Regions from separate parts of the Streptomyces sp. NBC_01017 genome, predicted to be linked through region 2. Evidence: predicted binding sites of a transcription regulator. Region 2 holds the regulator's gene; the other holds the start of a gene.

Region 1 (9,880 bases), 2.7 Mb from region 2:
GTGGGACGCCGCGTATCTGATGATGTGGGGCTCGAACGTCCCGGTGACCCGGACGCCGGACGCGCACTGGATGGCGGAGGCCCGCTACCGGGGACAGAAGGTCGTGGTGGTCGCCCCCGACTACGCCGACAACGCCAAGTTCGCCGACGAGTGGCTCCACCCGCACCCCGGCACGGACGGCGCGCTGGCCCTCGCCATGGGGCACGTCGTCCTCAAGGAGTTCTTCGTCGACCGCGAGACACCGTTCTTCGAGGACTATGTACGGCAGTTCACCGACCTGCCCTTCCTGGTCACGCTGGAGGAGCGAGGCGGTGCCTACGTCCCGGCGAAGTTCCTGCGCGCCTCGGACCTGGGCCAGAAGGGCGCGAGCGCGGAGTGGAAGACGGTCGTGCTGGACGCCGCCACAGGCCGCGCGGTCGCCCCGAACGGCTCTCTCGGCTTCCGCTGGTCCGAGTCGGGCATGGGCAAGTGGAACCTCGAACTCGGCGATATACGCCCACAGTTGAGCCTGTACGGCAGTGAGGTCGCCGCGGGCGTCGAGGTGCTGCTGCCGCGCTTCGACACCGAGGGTGGGGCACATGGGCAGGGGCGCGGGGACGTCGTGAGGCGTGGGGTCCCGGCGACGAAGCTCGGCGGGGCGCGAGGGCCGCTGGTGACGACGGTCTTCGATCTGCTGCTCGCGCAGTACGGCGTGGCGCGGGAGGGGCTGCCCGGCCGTTGGCCCGTGTCGTACGACGACCGTGACGCGCCCGGCACCCCGGCCTGGCAGGAGGCGCACACGTCCGTCCCGGCCGCCAAGTGCATACGCATTGCACGGGAGTTCGCGCGCACCGCCGAGCGGTCGAAGGGCCGCTGCATGATCCTGATGGGCGCCGGCACCAACCACTGGTTCCACTCCGAGACGATCTACCGCGCCTTCCTCGCCCTGCTCCAGCTCACCGGCTGCCAGGGCCGCAACGGCGGCGGCTGGGCACACTACGTGGGCCAGGAGAAGTGCCGTCCGGTGACCGGCTGGGCGACGCTCGCCTCGGCGTCGGACTGGTCGCGGCCGCCGCGCCAGATGATCGGCACGGCGTACTGGTTCCTCAACACCGACCAGTGGCGCTACGACCGGTTCACCGCCGACGTGCTCGCCTCGCCGCTCGGCACGGGCCGGTTCCGTGGGATGACGGGCGCGGACTGTCTCGCGCTGTCGGCGCGGACGGGGTGGATGCCGTCGTATCCGACGTTCGACCGCAATCCGCTGGAGCTGGGCGAGGTGTTCGGTGATCCGGTGTCACGGGTGGTCGCCGAACTGCGCGCGGGGACCCTGAAGTTCGCCTGCGAGGACCCGGACGCGCCTCAGAACTGGCCGCGGGTGCTGACGCTGTGGCGGGCCAACCTGCTGGGCTCGTCGGCGAAGGGCGCCGAGTACTTCACACGGCACCTGCTGGGCACGCACTCGTCCCTGCAGGCGGAGGAGGCGCCCGAGGACGTGCGGCCGCGGGATGTGACCTGGCACGACGAGGCGCCCGAGGGAAAGCTCGACCTGCTGCTGTCGCTGGACTTCCGGCAGACGTCGTCCACCCTGCTGTCGGACGTCGTCCTGCCCGCCGCGACCTGGTACGAGAAGCACGACCTGTCCAGCACGGACATGCACCCCTTTGTGCACTCCTTCACCCCGGCCGTGGACCCGCCGTGGCAGGCCCGCACCGACTTCGACGCGTTCAAGGCGCTGGCGGAGCGGCTGAGTGAGCTGGCCGTCGGTCATCTGGGGGTGCGCAAGGACCTGATGGCGACCCCGCTCCAGCACGACACCCCGGGCGAGACGGCCCAGCCGGGCGGGGTCGTCCTGGACTGGCGGCGCGGGGAGTGCGATCCCGTGCCGGGCAGGACCATGCCGAACCTCACCGTCGTGGAGCGCGACTACACGGCGATCGGCGCCAGGTTCGCCGCGCTCGGGCCGCTGGTGGAGGAGCTCGGCCTGCCCGCCAAGGGCATCACGCTGAAGCCGGACGAGGAGGTCGAGGACCTCCGGCATCTGAACGGCGTGACATCCGACGGCCGGCCCTTGCTCGATACGGCCGTGAAGGCGGCGAACACCATCCTCGCCCTGTCCGGCACCACCAACGGCCGCCTCGCCACTCAGGGCTTCCGCACCCTTGAGGCCCGCACCGGGCAGGAGATGGCGCACCTGGCGGCGGAGCACGAGGCCGAGCGGGTCACGTACGCGGACACCCAGGCCGCGCCCGTGCCGGTGATCACCTCGCCGGAGTGGTCGGGCAGCGAGTCGGGCGGGCGGCGCTACACCGCCTTCACCCTCAACACCGAGCACCTCAAGCCCTGGCACACCCTCACCGGCCGCCAGCACTTCTTCCTCGACCACGACTGGATCCACGAGCTGGGCGAGGCGCTTCCCGTCTACCGGCCGCCGCTGGACATGAACAAGCTGTTCGGTGAACCGCGCCTGGGTCCGGACGGGCAGAAGGAGGTGACGGTCCGCTACCTCACCCCGCACAACAAGTGGTCGATCCACTCCGAGTACCAGGACAACCTGTTCATGCTGGCGCTGTCCCGGGGCGGCCAGAACATCTGGATGTCCCCGCAGGACGCGGACGCGATCGGTGTCGTCGACAACGACTGGGTGGAGGCGGCCAACCGCAACGGCGTGGTCGTCGCCCGGGCCGTCGTCTCGCACCGGATGCCGGCCGGCACCGTCTACCTGCACCATGCGCAGGAACGCACCATCGCCGTCCCGAGGACGGAGGCCACCGGCAGGCGCGGCGGCATCCACAACTCACTCACCCGGCTGATCCTCAAGCCGTCCCATCTCGTCGGCGGGTACGCCCAGCTCTCCTGGGCGTTCAACTACCTGGGCCCGACGGGCAGTCAGCGCGACGAGGTGACGGTGATCCGCCGCCGCAGCCAGGAGGTCGAGTACTGATGCGTCCGATGGCCCAGATCGCGATGGTGATGAACCTCGACAAGTGCATCGGCTGCCACACCTGCTCGGTCACCTGCAAGCAGGCGTGGACCAACCGGCGGGGCATGGAGTACGTCTGGTTCAACAACGTCGAGACCCGCCCCGGCCAGGGCTATCCCCGCCGCTACGAGGACCAGGAGCGGTGGCGCGGCGGCTGGGAGCTGAACCGGCGCGGCGCGCTGAAGCTGAAGGCGGGCGGCCGTTTCCGCAAGCTCGCCGGGATCTTCTCCAACCCCGAACTCCCGGAGATCAAGGACTACTACGAGCCCTGGACGTACGACTACAAGAACCTCACCGACGCCCCGCTCGGCGACGACTACCCGGTCGCCCGGCCGATCTCGCAGATCGACGGCAAACCGATGAAGATCGAGTGGTCGGCGAACTGGGACGACAACCTCGCCGGCGCCCCGGCCCACGGCGACCTCGACCCGATGGTCGAGCGGGCGCGCACGCAGGCCTCGGACAAGGTGAGGTTCGAGTTCGAGCAGACCTTCATGTTCTATCTGCCGCGTATCTGCGAGCACTGCCTCAACCCGTCCTGTGTGGCGTCGTGTCCGTCGGGGGCGATGTACAAGCGGGCGGAGGACGGCATCGTCCTCGTCGACCAGGACCGGTGCCGGGGCTGGCGGATGTGCGTGACGGGATGCCCGTACAAGAAGGTGTACTTCAACCACGCCACCGGCAAGGCCGAGAAGTGCACGATGTGCTATCCGCGGATCGAGGTCGGTCTGCCGACGGTCTGCTCGGAGACGTGCGTGGGCCGGCTGCGCTATCTCGGGGTGGTGCTGTACGACGCCGACAAGGTGACCGCCGCGGCGTCGGTGCGCAGCGAACGGGATCTGTACGAGGCGCAGTTGGGTGTCTTCCTCGACCCCGAGGACGCCGGGGTGCGGCACGCGTGCGACGCGGCGGGGATCCCGTACGACTGGGTGGAGGCGGCGCGCCGCTCCCCCGTGCACGCGCTGATCAGCAAGTACCGGGTGGCGCTGCCGCTGCACCCGGAGTACCGGACGATGCCGATGGTCTGGTACATCCCGCCGCTCTCCCCGGTGGTGGACGTGCTGACGGAGACCGGGCACGACGGTGAGGACGCGGGGAACCTGTTCGGCGCGATCGACAGCCTGCGCATTCCGCTGGAGTACCTGGCGGAGATGTTCACGGCCGGCGCCATCGGCCCCGTCCGGTCCTCGCTGGAGAAGCTCGCCGCGATGCGCTCCCACATGCGGGCGATCAACCTCGGTGAGGAGCCGGATCCCTCGGTGTCGGCCGCCGTCGGGATGGGGGCGCACGAGATCGAGGAGATGTACCGGCTGCTGGCGATCGCCAAGTACGAGGACCGGTACGTGATTCCGACGGCCGCGGTCGCGGACGCCCGGCACCTGGAGGAGTCGGCGCTTCCGCAGGGGTGCAGCCTCGACTACGACGGCGGGCCCGGGATGGGCGGGGACGGCCCCGTCGGCCAGGACTCGGGCCGCAAGCTGCTGCCGCTGGTGTCGGTGGAGAACTTCCACGCCCTGCGCAGACGGCAGACGGCGGACGACGCGGCCGGCCTGCCCCCCACAGCCCCCATGGCCCAAACAGCCGACACAGCCAAGACCGAGGAGGCCTGATGCCGTCCTTCGAGGTGCTGTACCAGGCGGCCGCACTCTGCCTGACCTACCCCGACGACGACTTCCGTGCCCGCCTGCCGCTCCTGCGCGAGGCGGCCCCGCAGCTACGGGAGTTCACCGACCACGCGGCCCTCACGCCCCCGCAGGAGCTGGCCGCGCACTACGTCGAGGTCTTCGACCTCAAGAACCGCCACAGCCTGTACCTGAGCTGGTGGCGGGACGGGGACACCCGGCGGCGCGGCATGTCGCTGCTGCGCTTCAAGGACGTCTACCGCGCCCACGGCCTGGAGCTCACCGGCGAGGAACTGCCGGACTTCCTGCCCGCGGTACTGGAGTTCGCGGCCCGCACCGGCGACACCGACCTCCTGCTGGAACACCGGGACTGTCTGGAGGAGCTCCGCGCCCGGCTCACCGACTTCGGCACACCGTACGCGTCCGTCCTGGACGCCGTGTGCGCCACCCTGCCGACCGCACAACCGGGGGCACGCCCATGACCACACTCCTGTGGGGCGTCCTCCCCTACGTCGTGCTCGCCATGCTCGTCGCCGGCCTGATCTGGCGCCACCGCTACGACCGCTTCGGCTGGACCACGCGCTCGTCCCAGGTCTACGAGTCGAGGCTCCTGAACATCGCCTCGCCCGCCTTCCACTACGGCATCCTGTTCGTGCTGGTCGGCCATCTGGTGGGCCTGTTCGTCCCGGAGTCCTGGACGGACGCACTCGGGGTCAGCGAGCGGACGTACCACCTGTTCTCCCTCTACGGCGGCACGGCGGCCGGGGTGCTGACGGTCGCCGGGATCGCCCTGCTGATCTACCGCCGCCGCACGAAGGCACCCGTGTTCCGGGCGACCACGGTCAACGACAAGCTCATGTACGTCGTGCTGGCGGCGGCGATCGTGATGGGCATGGTCGCCAAGCTGTCCCACTCCTCCGGCGACGGCTACAACTACCGCCAGTCCATCGCCCCGTGGGCCCGCAGCCTCTTCACCCTTCAACCGGACCTGGACCGGATGGCGGGCGTGCCGGTGCTGTACGAGGTGCATGCGGTGATCGGCATGGTGCTCATCGCGCTGGTGCCGTACACCCGGCTGGTCCACATGTTCAGCGCGCCGGTGCAGTACCTGTTCCGGCCGTACCTGGTGTACCGCAGCCGGGACCCCGAGCAGCTGGGGCCCCGGCCGGAGCGGCGGGGCTGGGAGAAGACCGGGTCCTGAGCGGCCCCTAGGCGGCGCCGCCCTTCTGGTCCTTCTCGTCATCCACGATCTCCGCGTCCACCACACCGTCGTCGTCCTGCGGTGAGGCCTCTTCGGTGCCCGGGCCGGTGGAGCTCTCACTCGGTGCCTGCTGGGACTGGGCGTACATCGCCTGGCCCATCTGCTGGCTGACCGAGGCGAGTTTCTCGATGCCGGTGCGCAGGGCGTTCGTCTCGGCGTTCTGCTCCAGCTGCTGCTTCAGGTCGGTGATCGCCGCCTCGACCTCGGACCTCGTGTCCGCCGGGACCTTGTCCTCGTTGTCGCGGATGAACTTCTCGGTCTGGTAGACGAGTTGTTCGGCCTGGTTGCGGGTCTCGGCGTCGTCGCGGCGCTTGCGGTCCTCCTCGGCGTACTGCTCGGCCTCCCGCATCATGCGGTCGATGTCGTCCTTCGGGAGGGCCGAGCCGCCCGTCACCGTCATCTTCTGCTCACGTCCGGTCGCCAGGTCCTTGGCGGAGACATGCATGATGCCGTTGGCGTCGATGTCGAAGGCGACCTCGATCTGCGGGACGCCGCGCGGGGCCGGCGGCAGGCCGGTGAGGTCGAAGACGCCGAGCTTCTTGTTGTACGCCGCGATCTCGCGTTCGCCCTGGTAGACCTGGATGCCGACCGAGGGCTGGTTGTCGGTGGCCGTGGTGAAGATCTCCGAACGCCGGGTGGGGATGGTCGTGTTGCGTTCGATGAGCTTCGTCATGATGCCGCCCTTGGTCTCGATGCCGAGGGACAGCGGGGTGACGTCGAGCAGCAGGACGTCCTTGACGTCGCCGCGGATGACACCCGCCTGGAGGGCCGCGCCGACGGCGACGACCTCGTCGGGGTTGACGCCCTTGTGCGGGTCCTTGCCGGTGAGTTCCTTCACCAGGTCGGTGACGGCGGGCATCCGGGTGGAGCCGCCGACGAGGATGACGTGGTCGACCGCCGAGAGCTTGATGCCGGCGTCCTTGACCGCCTGGTGGAAGGGGGTCTTGCAGCGGTCGAGGAGATCCTCGGTGAGCTCCTGGAACTGGGCGCGGGTCAGCTTCTCGTCGAGGTGGAGGGGCCCTTCGGCGGAGGCCGTGATGTAGGGCAGGTTGATCGTCGTCTCGGTGGAGCTGGACAGCTCGATCTTGGCCTTCTCGGCGCCCTCGCGCAGCCGCTGCACGGCCATCTTGTCGTTGCCGAGGTCGATGCCGTACTGCCCCTTGAACTTCTTCACCAGGTACTCGACGACCCGCTGGTCCCAGTCGTCGCCGCCCAGGTGGGTGTCGCCGTTGGTGGCCTTGACCTCGATGACGCCGTCGCCGATCTCCAGCAGCGAGACGTCGAAGGTGCCGCCGCCGAGGTCGAAGACCAGCACGGTCTGTTCCTCGCCCCGGTCGAGTCCGTAGGCGAGGGCGGCGGCCGTGGGCTCGTTGATGATCCTGAGCACCTTCAGGCCGGCGATCTCCCCGGCCTCCTTCGTGGCCTGCCGCTGGGCGTCGTCGAAATACGCCGGGACGGTGATCACCGCGTCGGTGACGTCCTCGCCGAGGTACGACTCGGCGTCCCGCTTCAGTTTCTGCAGCACCCGGGCCGACAGCTCCTGGGCCCGGTAGCGGGAGCCGTCGATGTCGCCCTGATCCGGGAAGCGCCAGTTCGCGTCGCCCATGTACCGCTTCATGGAGCGGGCGGTGCGCTCGACGTTCGTCACCGCCTGCCGTTTGGCCACCTCACCGACGAGTACCTCGCCGTTCTTGGCGAAGGCCACGACCGACGGTGTGGTCCTGGCCCCCTCCGCATTGGCGACGACCGTGGGTTCGCCACCCTCCAGGACGGCGACCACCGAGTTCGTGGTCCCGAGATCGATCCCGACCGCGCGTGCCATCGCTGTCCCCTTCCGCCAGGGCACCCCTTGAACTCCAGCACAAAACTTGAGCGGGTTCTTGTCAATGGGACGAGTGACCGAGCGGACGGCCACCAAACGGTAGCTGAGCGCTCGCTCAGGGGGCCGGGTGGGCTGGCCCGAAGGGCCGCCCCCCGGAGGGGCGCGGGGAACTGCGCGACCAGCCACCGCGGCGCCGCAGCCGCCGGACGACCGAACCGTGGCACCCCCGTAGGCGACCCGCTACGCCAGCTTCGCCGACAGAGTGATCGTCGTGCCCGTCAGCGCCTGACTGACCGGACAGTTCTTCTTCGCGTCCTCCGCCGCCGCAGCGAAGCCCTCCGCGTCGAGGCCGGGCACGGTGCCCTCGACGGTGAGGTGGATGCCGGTGATGCCCTCACCCGGCTGGAAACTCACGTCGGCCGAGGTGACGAGCTTGGTGGGCGGGGTGCCGGCACCATCCAGGGCGTGCGACAGCGCCATGGAGAAGCAGCTGGAGTGCGCGGCGGCGATCAGCTCCTCGGGGCTGGTCCTGCCGTTCGCGTCCTGGGAGCGCGAGGCCCACGTGACCGGCTGTGCGGCGATGGCGCCGGAAGAGTCGAAGTTGACGACACCGTTGCCCTGGAGCAGGTTGCCTTCCCAGACGGTGTGTGCGGAGCGCGTGGTAGCCACGATTCTTCCTTTCGCGTGGGGGCCCGTTTTCCTGGGTCCGTGCCCCCATCCGATCACACTCCGGCTCACTGCACCCGGAAGACCGGCCCACGCGGGGTGAACGGCAGACGACGGCCCTGCGGGAGCAGGTACGCGTGCTCGCGCCGCACCCGCAGCACGTCGCACCAGCCGTCCGTGATGACCAGGACGGGCGCGCCGGGCGGGAAGTCGTCCGCGCGTTGGAGGAGGTCGATCCCGGGCTGCAGGACCGTACCGCCACGGCCGTGCACCCGCACCCGCCCCGCGATCTCCGTCACCGGCACATAGCCGGCGTCGTGCGGCGCCACGTCGCAGAACACCACCCGCGCGGCCGGTACGTCCCGGGCGGCGGCGTAGGAGGCGATGGCGCCCAGCGCCTTGCCGAGGAGCACGCTGCCCATCGAGCCGGACGTGTCCAGGACGACGCCGAAGGTGCAGCGGGCGATCTCCTCGGGCGGGAAGTAGCGCCCCGCGCGCGGGATGTCGGGCGTCGACGACTGACGGCGCGAGGGACGGGCGTAGGTCCGCACCGGCTCCGGACGCGGCACGAACTCGTCGAACCAGCGGGCCAGCCGGGCGTCCCAGGGCAGCGGTGGATGGCTGAGCGCGCGGATCTCCTGGACCAGGCCGCCGGGCAGGAAGCCGCGTTCCTGCTGCTGGTGCAGGTCGAGGCCGTGGGAGAGGCCGCGGCGGTAGAACTCGTCGAGGTCGCAATAGTCGCCGGGGGCGCCGAGCGGGGCGCCCAGCACATCGCCGACGCCCTTGCCGCGCAGGGTGGCCAGGCGGCGCATCCGGCGCAGGTCGCCGACGATGCGGTCGTACACCTCCTCGGCGGACAGGCCGCTGAACTGCGCGTCGTACAGCAGGCCTTGGGGCATCTCGCCGACCTGCATCTCGCGCAGCCAGCCGTTGATGACGTAGTCGCAGGCGACGTTGAACAGGTACGGGTCGCGGGCGCCGCAGCGGTCGCCGTGGCGCAGGGCGGCGTGCAGCATCTCGTGGGCGAGGATGAACCGCCATTCCTCGTCCTCGAACGTCCGCAGCGGGTTGATGTAGATCTCGCCGGCCTCGGCATTGACGGCGGCGACGGCGATGCCGTGCGCGCGGGCGAGTTCGGCGTCGGCGACCAGCTTGATGCCGGCCGCGAGGCCGCCGAGCAGCGGGTAGGAGGTGATGAACCACTCCAGCGCCCACTGCCACGGCCGCTTCTTGACCGGCTCGCCGTCCATGGACTCGCGGCGGCCGCCCGCCAGGTCCATCGCGGTGGAGACGGTGCGGGTCAGCGCGGTCGCGAAGGCCAGCTGGTGGTCCGGGGGCGACCCGAACCAGCCCATCCACTCCACGAGCAGTTGGTCGGCCTCGGAGCCCGCCGTGCCGCAGCGCTCGTACGCGGCCGGGATGCCGTCGCGCCGCCAGCGCGCGGCGAGCTGTTCCTCGTCGCCGTCCGGGTAGCTCAGGGGCAGGTGGTCCGGGGCCGTGCCGATCGGGAAGCTGAGCAGGAAGCGGTTGACGACGACGCAGCGGGC
Region 2 (9,880 bases):
GATGAAGAACGAGGCCTCGTAGCCGTCCACGTGGTGCTGGGCGCCCTCCAGCGCGTGCAGCATGAAGATGCAGACGCCGACGATGAGGATGACGCTCTCGACGAAGTACGCCTGGCCGGTGTTGGACCCGGCGAAGCGGGACTTGCGGCCGGCCTTGCCCGGACGGCTCAGCTGGCGGATCACGATCAGGGTGAGGATGCCGAGAACCGTCATGGTGCCGAGGAACTCGACGAAGACGTTGTACGGCGCCCAGTCGCCGATGACCGGCAGCATCCAGTCGGCCTTGAACAGCTGGCCGACGGCGTTGACGATCGTCAGCAGCAGCGAGAAGAAGCCCACCGCCACGAACCAGTGCGCGACACCCACGATGCCCCAGCGGTTCATCCGGGTGTGGCCGAGGAACTCCCTGGCGACGGTGACGGTGCGCTGCACCGGCTCGTCCGTGCGGGTGCCCGCGGGCACGTTCTGGCCGAGCCGCATGAAGTTGTAGATCTGAAGGATGGCGCGCGCGAACAGGGCCACGCCGACCACGATCAGAACCAGCGACACGATGATCGCGGCGAGTTGCATTTCGGGGCTCCTCGGGCCTGCGAGGGGGTGGTTCGAGGGTGTCCTCGACATTACTAAGCGGTAACTTATGCAGTCCTCTGAGACTACCCGCATCCTCCGTCGCACTGTAGCCAGGCGCGGAGTGATGTGAGTCGCTGAGGGTTGCCTTAAGAACAGATCGTGTTATTCATCCCGAAATGGTATATACGGCACTAACCTATCCCCGTGCTTTACGGGATCGCCGCCGCCACCACCGCCCTGCTGCTCGCCGCCCTCCTCGCGGCGCTGCTTCGGCTGCCCGCCCTGCGCTTCGGCATCTTGGACCGCCGGCGCCAGCGGCCGACGCCCCTGCTGGGTGGTGTCGCCGTCGCGCTCGTGACCTGCCTGGTGGCCGCCGCCGGGGAGTGGACGCGGTTCGCCCCGCTGGGCTCGGAGATCATGCGGCTGGTGATCGCCGCGGGCGCCGTCGCCGCGCTCGGGCTGGTCGCCGACGTGCGGCGGGTGAAGGCGCGGTTCCTGATCGGCGGTACGGCGGTGGCGGCGGCCTGCGTGGTGCCGTACGGCGACACCGGGATCCTGCTGGGGCTGGTGGCCGTCGGCTGGATCGTTCTCGTGGCCATCGGGTTCCAGGCGCTCGACCATGCGGACGCCCTGGCCGGCACCGTCGGGGTGCTCACCGCCTTCGGTGTCGGGATCTGTGCGGCGGCCGAGGTGATGGACGAACTCGCGGTGCTGCTCAGCGTGCTGGCCGCCGCGCTGACCGGGTTCCTCATGCACAACTGGCATCCCGCGCGGATCGGGCTCGGGGCGTGCGGGTCGCTGTTCGTCGGGTTCGTGCTGGCGGCGTCGGCCGTGATGACCCGGGCCGGGCACGATCCCTTGTCGAGCGCGGCCGTGCTCTACTCGCTCACCTCCCTCGCCACCGCCGACGTACTCCTCGTGGCGCTGTCCCGCCGGCTGGCCGGACGGCCGCTGCTGCGGGGCGGGCCCGACCATCTCGCTCATCGTTTGCGCCGGATCGGCCTCACCCCGCAGGGTGGGACCGTCCTGCTGGGGGTCGCGGGGTTCTCCGGGGTACTCGTCGGCGTCCTCGTGCACATGGGATGGATGGCGCCGTCCGCGGCGTTCTGGGTGGGGGTGGGGGTCCTCGTCACCGTCTTCGCGATGCTGCACATCAAGCCGTACGGGCCTCGGCGTCAACCCTATTTTCCCGTAGGGGGTGCGGTTCGCCCGCCCGCGCAGGCGACATCGTCGCAGGTCGGAGCCCAGTTGCGTGTAAGGAACGGATAAGAGTTGAGTGAGGTCGACTCAGCTCTGTTGACCGGTTGCGAGCCGTCGTGCACACTTGAGTCCGTTCCACTCAAGTCAGCTGGAGGAATCAACCATGGCACGTGCGGTCGGCATCGACCTGGGCACGACTAACTCCGTCGTCAGCGTTCTGGAGGGCGGCGAGCCCACCGTCATCACCAACGCCGAGGGTGCCAGGACCACGCCGTCCGTCGTCGCCTTCGCGAAGAACGGCGAAGTGCTGGTCGGCGAGGTCGCCAAGCGTCAGGCGGTCACCAACGTGGACCGGACCATCAGGTCCGTGAAGCGCCACATGGGCACCGACTGGAAGACGGAGCTCGACGGGAAGCCCTTCAACCCGCAGCAGATGTCCGCCTTCATCCTGCAGAAGCTGAAGCGGGACGCCGAGTCCTACCTGGGCGAGAAGGTGACCGACGCGGTCATCACCGTCCCGGCGTACTTCAACGACTCCGAGCGCCAGGCGACGAAGGAGGCCGGCGAGATCGCCGGTCTGAACGTCCTTCGCATCGTCAACGAGCCCACCGCGGCCGCGCTGGCGTACGGCCTCGACAAGGACGACCAGACGATCCTCGTCTTCGACCTCGGTGGCGGCACCTTCGACGTGTCCCTCCTGGAGATCGGCGACGGCGTCGTCGAGGTGAAGGCCACCAACGGTGACAACCACCTCGGCGGCGACGACTGGGACCAGCGCGTCGTCGACTACCTGGTGCAGCAGTTCAAGTCCGGTCACGGCGTGGACCTCGCCAAGGACAAGATGGCCCTCCAGCGTCTGCGTGAGGCTGCCGAGAAGGCCAAGATCGAGCTGTCCTCGTCCACCGAGACCTCGATCAACCTGCCCTACATCACCGCCTCCGCCGAGGGCCCGCTGCACCTGGACGAGAAGCTCACCCGGGCTCAGTTCCAGCAGCTGACCGCGGACCTCCTGGAGCGCTGCAAGACCCCGTTCTTCAACGTCATGAAGGACGCCGGCGTCTCCATCAACGAGATCGACCACGTCGTCCTCGTCGGTGGCTCCACCCGTATGCCCGCCGTCGCCGAGCTCGTCCGCGAGCTGACCGGCGGCAAGGACGCCAACAAGGGCGTCAACCCGGACGAGGTCGTCGCCATCGGCGCCGCCCTGCAGGCCGGTGTCCTCAAGGGTGAGGTCAAGGACGTCCTGCTCCTCGACGTGACCCCGCTGTCCCTCGGTATCGAGACCAAGGGCGGCATCATGACCAAGCTCATCGAGCGCAACACCACGATCCCGACCAAGCGGTCCGAGATCTTCACGACGGCCGAGGACAACCAGCCGTCCGTGCAGATCCAGGTCTACCAGGGCGAGCGCGAGATCGCGGCGTACAACAAGAAGCTCGGAATGTTCGAGCTCACGGGCCTTCCGCCGGCCCCGCGCGGTGTCCCGCAGATCGAGGTCGCCTTCGACATCGACGCCAACGGCATCATGCACGTGACCGCGAAGGACCTCGGCACGGGCAAGGAGCAGAAGATGACCGTCACCGGTGGCTCCTCGCTGCCGAAGGACGAGGTCAACCGGATGCGCGAAGAGGCCGAGAAGTACGCGGAGGAGGACCACGCCCGCCGCGAGGCCGCCGAGTCCCGCAACCAGGGCGAGCAGCTCGTCTACCAGACGGAGAAGTTCCTCAAGGACAACGAGGACAAGGTCCCCGGCGAGGTCAAGACCGAGGTCGAGGCCGCCGTCGAGGAGCTGAAGACCGCGCTCAAGGGCGAGGACACCGCAGAGATCCGCACCGCCACCGAGAAGGTCGCCGCGGTCTCCCAGAAGGTCGGCCAGGCCATGTACGCCGACGCCCAGGCCACGCAGGGCGCCGCCGGCGGCGGTCCCGAGGGCGCTGCCCCGGGCGGCAAGGCCGCTGACGACGACGTCGTCGACGCCGAGATCGTGGACGACGAGCGCAAGGACGGTGCCGCGTAATGACGGAGGAGACCCCGGGCTTCGAGGAGAAGCCCGACGTCCCCTCCGGCGCCACCCCTGACGACGCCGAGTCGAAGGCCGTCCCTCAGGAAGGGGCGGCCCCGGCCGGGGACGGAGCAGCAGACCCGGGCCTGGTGGCCCAGCTGGACCAGGTGCGTACGGCGCTCGGCGAGCGCACGGCGGACCTCCAGCGGCTCCAGGCCGAGTACCAGAACTACCGCCGCCGCGTGGAGCGGGACCGGATCACGGTCAAGGAGATCGCCATCGCGAACCTCCTGACCGAGCTCCTGCCCGTGATCGACGACATCGGCCGCGCGCGTGAACACGGCGAACTCGTCGGCGGATTCAAGTCCGTCGCGGAGTCGCTGGAGACCGTCGCGGCGAAGATGGGACTGCAGGCGTTCGGCAAGGAGGGCGAGCCCTTCGACCCGACGATCCACGAGGCCCTGATGCACTCCTACGCGCCGGACGTCACCGAGACGACCTGCGTGGCGATCCTGCAGCCCGGGTATCGCATCGGCGAGCGCACCATCCGCCCCGCGCGGGTGGCCGTCGCCGAGCCCCAGCCGGGCGCGCAGGCGGTCAAGGAGGAGTCTGCCGAGGCGGCCGACGACAAGGAGAGCGGTGGCCCGGACGAGGGCTGACGTTGAACTGACGAGGTACTACGGGAAGGGGGTACGTCGAGGATGAGCACCAAGGACTTCATCGAGAAGGACTACTACAAGGTCCTCGGCGTCCCCAAGGACGCCACCGAGGCCGAGATCAAGAAGGCGTACCGGAAGCTCGCCCGCGAGAACCATCCGGACGCCAACAAGGGCAACGCCAAGGCGGAGGACCGCTTCAAGGAGATCTCCGAGGCGAACGACGTCCTCGGTGACCCCAAGAAGCGCAGGGAGTACGACGAGGCTCGCGCCCTGTTCGGCAACGGCGGCTTCCGCCCGGGGCCGGGCGGCGCGGGCGGCGGCAACTTCAACTTCGACCTGGGCGACCTCTTCGGAGGCGGCGCCCAGGGCGGCGGCGGCCAAGGCGGAGCCGGCGGCTTCGGCGGCGGACTCGGGGACGTCTTCGGGGGCCTGTTCAACCGTGGCGGCACGGGGACGACCCGTACCCAGCCCCGGCGCGGCCAGGACATCGACACCGAGGTCAACCTCAGCTTCACCGAGGCGATCGAGGGTGCGACGGTCCCGCTGCGGATGTCCTCGCAGTCACCGTGCAAGGCCTGCGCGGGCACCGGCGACAAGAACGGCACGCCGCGGGTGTGCCCGACCTGTGTCGGTACCGGCCAGGTGGCGCGGGGCTCGGGCGGTGGCTTCTCCCTCACCGACCCGTGCCCGGACTGCAAGGGGCGCGGGCTGATCGCCGAGCACCCCTGCATGGACTGCAAGGGCAGCGGCAGGGCGAAGTCGTCCAGGACCATGCAGGTCCGCATCCCGGCCGGGGTGTCGGACGGCCAGCGCATCCGCCTGCGCGGCAAGGGCGCACCCGGCGAGCGCGGCGGCCCGTCCGGCGACCTGTACGTCACGGTGCACGTCGACGCGCACGCGGTGTTCGGCCGCAAGGAGGACAACCTCACGGTGACCGTCCCCGTGACGTTCACGGAGGCGGCCCTCGGCGGCGAGGTCAGGGTCCCCACCCTGGGCGGACCACCGGTCACCCTGAAACTGCCGCCCGGTACGCCCAACGGCCGCACCATGCGGGCACGGGGCAAGGGCGCGGTCCGCAAGGACGGCACCCGCGGCGACCTTCTGGTCACCGTCGAGGTGAGTGTTCCGAAGGACCTGACGGGGAAGGCTCGTGACGCACTTGAGGCGTATCGCGAGGCGACCGCGGATGAGGACCCGCGGGCGGAGCTGTTCCAGGCCGCGAAGGGAGCATGAGTCAGATGGACGGTCGTCGACGCAACCCGTATGAACTGACCGAGGAGACCCCGGTCTACGTCATCTCGGTGGCGGCCCAGCTGTCCGGCCTGCACCCGCAGACCCTGCGCCAGTACGACCGCCTGGGCCTGGTGTCTCCGGACCGCACCGCGGGCCGGGGGCGCCGCTACTCGGCCCGCGACATCGAACTGCTGCGCACCGTCCAGCAGTTGTCGCAGGACGAGGGCATCAACCTCGCCGGCATCAAGCGCATCATCGAACTGGAGAACCAGGTCGCCGCGCTCCAGTCCCGGGTGGCCGAACTCCAGGCCGCCGTCGAAGGAGCCGCGGCGGCTATGCAGCAGCGCGAGGCGGCGGTACATGCGTCGTACCGCCGCGATCTGGTGCCGTACCAGGAGGTGCAGCAGACCAGCGCGCTGGTGGTGTGGCGGCCGAAGAAGGCCAAGGACTAGGCGGCGGCACGGCCGTACGCGAAGGGGCCCGGAGGTTCGTTGAGAACCTCCGGGCCCCTTTCCCATGCCGTCAGCGGCCGACGAAGAAGACCGGTGACGTGCAGGTCGCCGCGGCGGACGCGGGGGCGGCGAGAGTGGTGAGCAGGCCGCCCGCGGTGGCGAGCACGATGGCGGTCGCGGTGGCCGCGGTCGTGCGTCTGGCTGGGTTCATGCGGTCCTTCGTCCAGTTCGGCGACGGCAGTGATCAACCGTCGCCGAACGGGACCGGTCGGCCCGCCAATTGCTTGTACGGGCCACGGCGAAGGCGACCACCGCGTCAGGGAATCAGATCCCCGATCGCATCCACGACCAGCATCCACATCGGCTGTGCCCCCGTGCCGAATCCGGCTGCCAGGGCGTAGCCGAGGCTCACGTCCAGGGCCTCCGGAGCCGCGTCCTCGTGCCACTCGGCCGAGACCTCTCCGTTGCCCTGGGAGGTGAACTCGCCGAGGCGCCGGCCGTCGCGCAGGAAGCGGCTGTCCGGCACGGAGTCGGGCAGCAGCCGCCAGACGCGGCCGGCGTGCCGGACGTCGACCGCGTACGAACGCCGGGTCAGCCGCCCCTTCGCCGGGCGCACCTGAGCCTCCTCGCCGTCCACGGTGAGCGTGAGCCGGTCACCGGCCCGAGTGCCGACGGGGATGTGCTCCTCGGCCTCGGTACCGGCGGACCGGCTCAGCACGATCCGCGGTACGGCGGCGCCCTCGACGACGACTTCGCCGCGCTCGGTGTCCAGCCGGACGGTCAGCGTGCCGAAGTGGCCGTCCTCCACGAGGGTTTCGGTGATGACGGTCATGCGGGTGATCTTCGCAGGTCGGTCGGGGCCCGGGTCGGTCAGGTGGCGGGCGCGGTCACTGCCCGGTCGCCCGGGGGGACGGGCTCGGTCCCGTCGGCCTGCGCACCCGTCACCCAGTAGGGCCGGCGCTTGAAGACCGGCGAGCTACAGGTCGCTGCGGGGGTCGTGCGTCTGGCTGAGTTCGTTCGATCCTCTGGTCGAGTGCGGGTCGACGGGGGAGTCGTCCTGAACGGGACCCGTGGCGAATGAGGTTGGTTGTGCGGATCTTGGCGCGTGTTCGATCCAGGTTCGGTGGAGGGGGTGTAACGGCCGTTGCGATATGTTTCGCCATGTCTTTACATGATCAGCGGAGCGTGGTGTTGCGCACTCGTTAAGTGATTCCGCTTGACGCTGGGGGCGGTCGACGCGTTGTCTTTTCAGACATCTGGGCGCAATGGCGCGCCCGTGTCCCGAAGGCACCAGAAGTGAGCTCCTCTATGCGTCCCTTGCGCCCCCTGCGCCGCACCGCCACCGCCGTGGCCGCCGCGTCCACGATGACCCTCTCGCTGGCAGCGTGCGGGGCACTGGGCGTCACCGGGGACAGCAGTGAGGCGAGCCCGACCAAGGGCGACGACGTCACCGTGGGGCTGCTGCTGCCGGAGACGGCGAACACGCGCTACGACAAGTTCGACTACCCCATCATCAAGAACAAGGTGGCGGAGCTCACCGACAAGCAGGGCCAGGTCGACTACCGCAACGCGGACGCCGACGCCAAGAAGCAGGCGAGCCAGCTCCAGCAGATGATCAACGACCAGGTCGACGTGATCCTGCTGGACGCCGTGGACGCCCACGCGATAGCCGACGGCGTGCAGAAGGCCAAGGAAGCCGGCATCCCGGTCATCGCCTACGACCGCCTCGCCGAGGGACCGATCGACGCGTACGTCTCCTTCGACAACGAACTGGTCGGCGAGGTGCAGGGCCGCTCCCTCATGGAGGCCATGGGTCCGGACGTCGACTCGTCCGACAAGATCGTCATGATGAACGGGTCGCTCACCGACCCGAACGCCAAGCAGTTCAAGGCGGGCGCCCTCTCCGAGCTCAACGGCTCGGTGGACATCGCCAAGAGGTACGACACCAAGGACTGGAAGCCGGAGAACGCCCAGGCCAACATGACCGAGGCGATCAAGGACATCGGCGCGAACAACATCAAGGGCGTCTACTCCGCCAACGACGGCATGGCCGGCGGCATCATCAAGGCCCTGCAGGCCCAGGGCGTGACCGATCTGCCGCCGATCACCGGACAGGACGCCGAACTGGACGCCGTCCAGCGGATCCTGAGCGGCGAGCAGTACATGAGCGTGTACAAGTCGTACCCGCAGGAGGCCGAGAGCGCCGCGGAGATGGCCGTGGCCAAGGTCCAGGGCAAGGACATCCAGTTCGACTCCCTCACCCAGGACCAGGTCGACAGCCCGACCGCCAAGGACATCCCGGCCCTGCTGGTCCCGGTGGTCGCCCTGACCAAGAAGAACGTCAAGCAGACGGTCCTCGCCGACGGGATCTACGAGCTGTCGGAGATCTGCGCGGGCGAGTACAAGGCCGCGTGCGCGGAGGCCGGGCTCACCAAGTAGGGCGCAGACACGGCTCACCGGACAGGGTCCGTCGGTCTTCCGACGGGCCCTGTCTCGTTTTCCGGCGCCTGGTGCCGTCGTCGACGGCGAGGGTCCGCTTTGCGAGTGCGCTCGACTGGCTGCTCGGGTTGACCGGGCTGTTCGGGCTGCCGAGGACGGCGGCTCGTCGTCGGCGTTCGCGAGTGTGACGTCGCCCGCCCCGGCCGCCCTCGAAGGCGTACGGCACCCCCCCTGTCGGTCATAGCCCGGGCCGCCCGGGCGCCCGCGTCCGGCCGACGCGGTTTGCAGCGCGCAGCGCAAAGGCCGGTATGGCACCCCCAGCTTGTTGCAACTCGACGGACGGAGGCCGGGAAAAACCGGGGCGTACTGGTGGTTTACGGCGGCCGTCCCGGCGGGAGCCGTGTTGCGGAGCACGGCCGGTCCGCGCATAGTTGCGCTGCGGAAGCGCGAGCGAACCGTAGGCCCGATGGGCCGAGCACGGTGGGCCTGTCGACCAGGGCCACGCCCGGCCCGGGTGTCCCGGCAGAGGTCGACACCGCGCTCCGGAGGTGAGCGAGCCGGCGAAAGGCAAGAACCGGGGGTGGATGGGGCGATGGCCGGGCACGGGACCGAGGAGCATCCCCACGGTGCCGACCGACTGTGCGACGCGGGGGATCGCGTGTACTCCCGGGCCGTACGGCGCGGCCGCGTGTCGCGCCGGGACGCGGAGCCGGTGCCCTGCCTGCTGGACCTGGCGCTGCTGCATCCCGACCCCGACGACATGGACTGGCTGGTGCCGACCTCCCCGCAGGAGGTCATGACACGGCTGCTGCGCGGGGTGTACGACGAGGTCAGCGCGAGCCAGCGGCGGGTGGGCTCGGCGGTGGCGGCGTTCGAGTGGTACGCCGGGCTCGGTCCGCAGCTGCCGCAGGCGTCCGGCGTCGAGGGCACGGCGATCCGGGTCCTGGACGGTGACTCACGCATCCAGGGCGCGCTGGACGAGGCGACGCAGGCGTGCACCAGCCAGGTGCTGACCGTGCAGCCCGGCGGCATCCGTCCCGAGCACGAGCTGACGGAGGGGCTGCACCGGGCCATGGAGCTGCGGGGGCGGGGCGTGCGGATGCGCGACCTGTACACGCACGTGGCGCGGCACGGCCAGGGCCTGCTCAACTACCTTGAACTGATGGGTGATTCGGTCGAGGCCCGCACGCTGGACGAGGTGATCGACCGGCTGATCCTCTTCGACCGCACGGTGGCCTTCGTCCCCGCGAACGCGGACCGCACCATGGCGCTGGAGCTGCGGCATCCGGCGCTGGTGAACTACCTGGTCACGGTCTTCGAGCGGC

Evidence for each region. Region 2 encodes HspR, which represses chaperone genes until heat shock. Its sites were predicted from a motif close to TTGAGNNNNNNNNNCTCAA; they were not measured.
Region 1: the regulator HspR is predicted to act here: its motif matches at 7,714-7,732, upstream of dnaK (molecular chaperone DnaK).

The regions. Positions count from the first base shown of each region.
Region 1 covers NZ_CP108683.1:2,590,778-2,600,657, forward strand. Annotated here, with positions in the region: gene OG331_RS11985 (nitrate reductase subunit alpha) at 1-2,923, shown strand, start outside; gene narH (nitrate reductase subunit beta) at 2,923-4,572, shown strand; gene narJ (nitrate reductase molybdenum cofactor assembly chaperone) at 4,572-5,066, shown strand; gene narI (respiratory nitrate reductase subunit gamma) at 5,063-5,785, shown strand; gene dnaK (molecular chaperone DnaK) at 5,793-7,667, opposite strand; gene OG331_RS12010 (OsmC family protein) at 7,908-8,336, opposite strand; gene OG331_RS12015 (DUF2201 family putative metallopeptidase) at 8,402-9,880, opposite strand, start outside.
Region 2 covers NZ_CP108683.1:5,247,104-5,256,983, reverse strand. Annotated here, with positions in the region: gene OG331_RS23925 ((Fe-S)-binding protein) at 1-570, opposite strand, end outside; gene OG331_RS23920 (MraY family glycosyltransferase) at 775-1,839, shown strand; gene dnaK (molecular chaperone DnaK) at 1,934-3,787, shown strand; gene grpE (nucleotide exchange factor GrpE) at 3,787-4,431, shown strand; gene dnaJ (molecular chaperone DnaJ) at 4,474-5,664, shown strand; gene OG331_RS23900 (heat shock protein transcriptional repressor HspR) at 5,670-6,116, shown strand; gene OG331_RS23895 (hypothetical protein) at 6,187-6,327, opposite strand; gene OG331_RS23890 (hypothetical protein) at 6,433-6,948, opposite strand; gene OG331_RS23885 (sugar ABC transporter substrate-binding protein) at 7,425-8,555, shown strand; gene OG331_RS23880 (LuxR C-terminal-related transcriptional regulator) at 9,148-9,880, shown strand, end outside.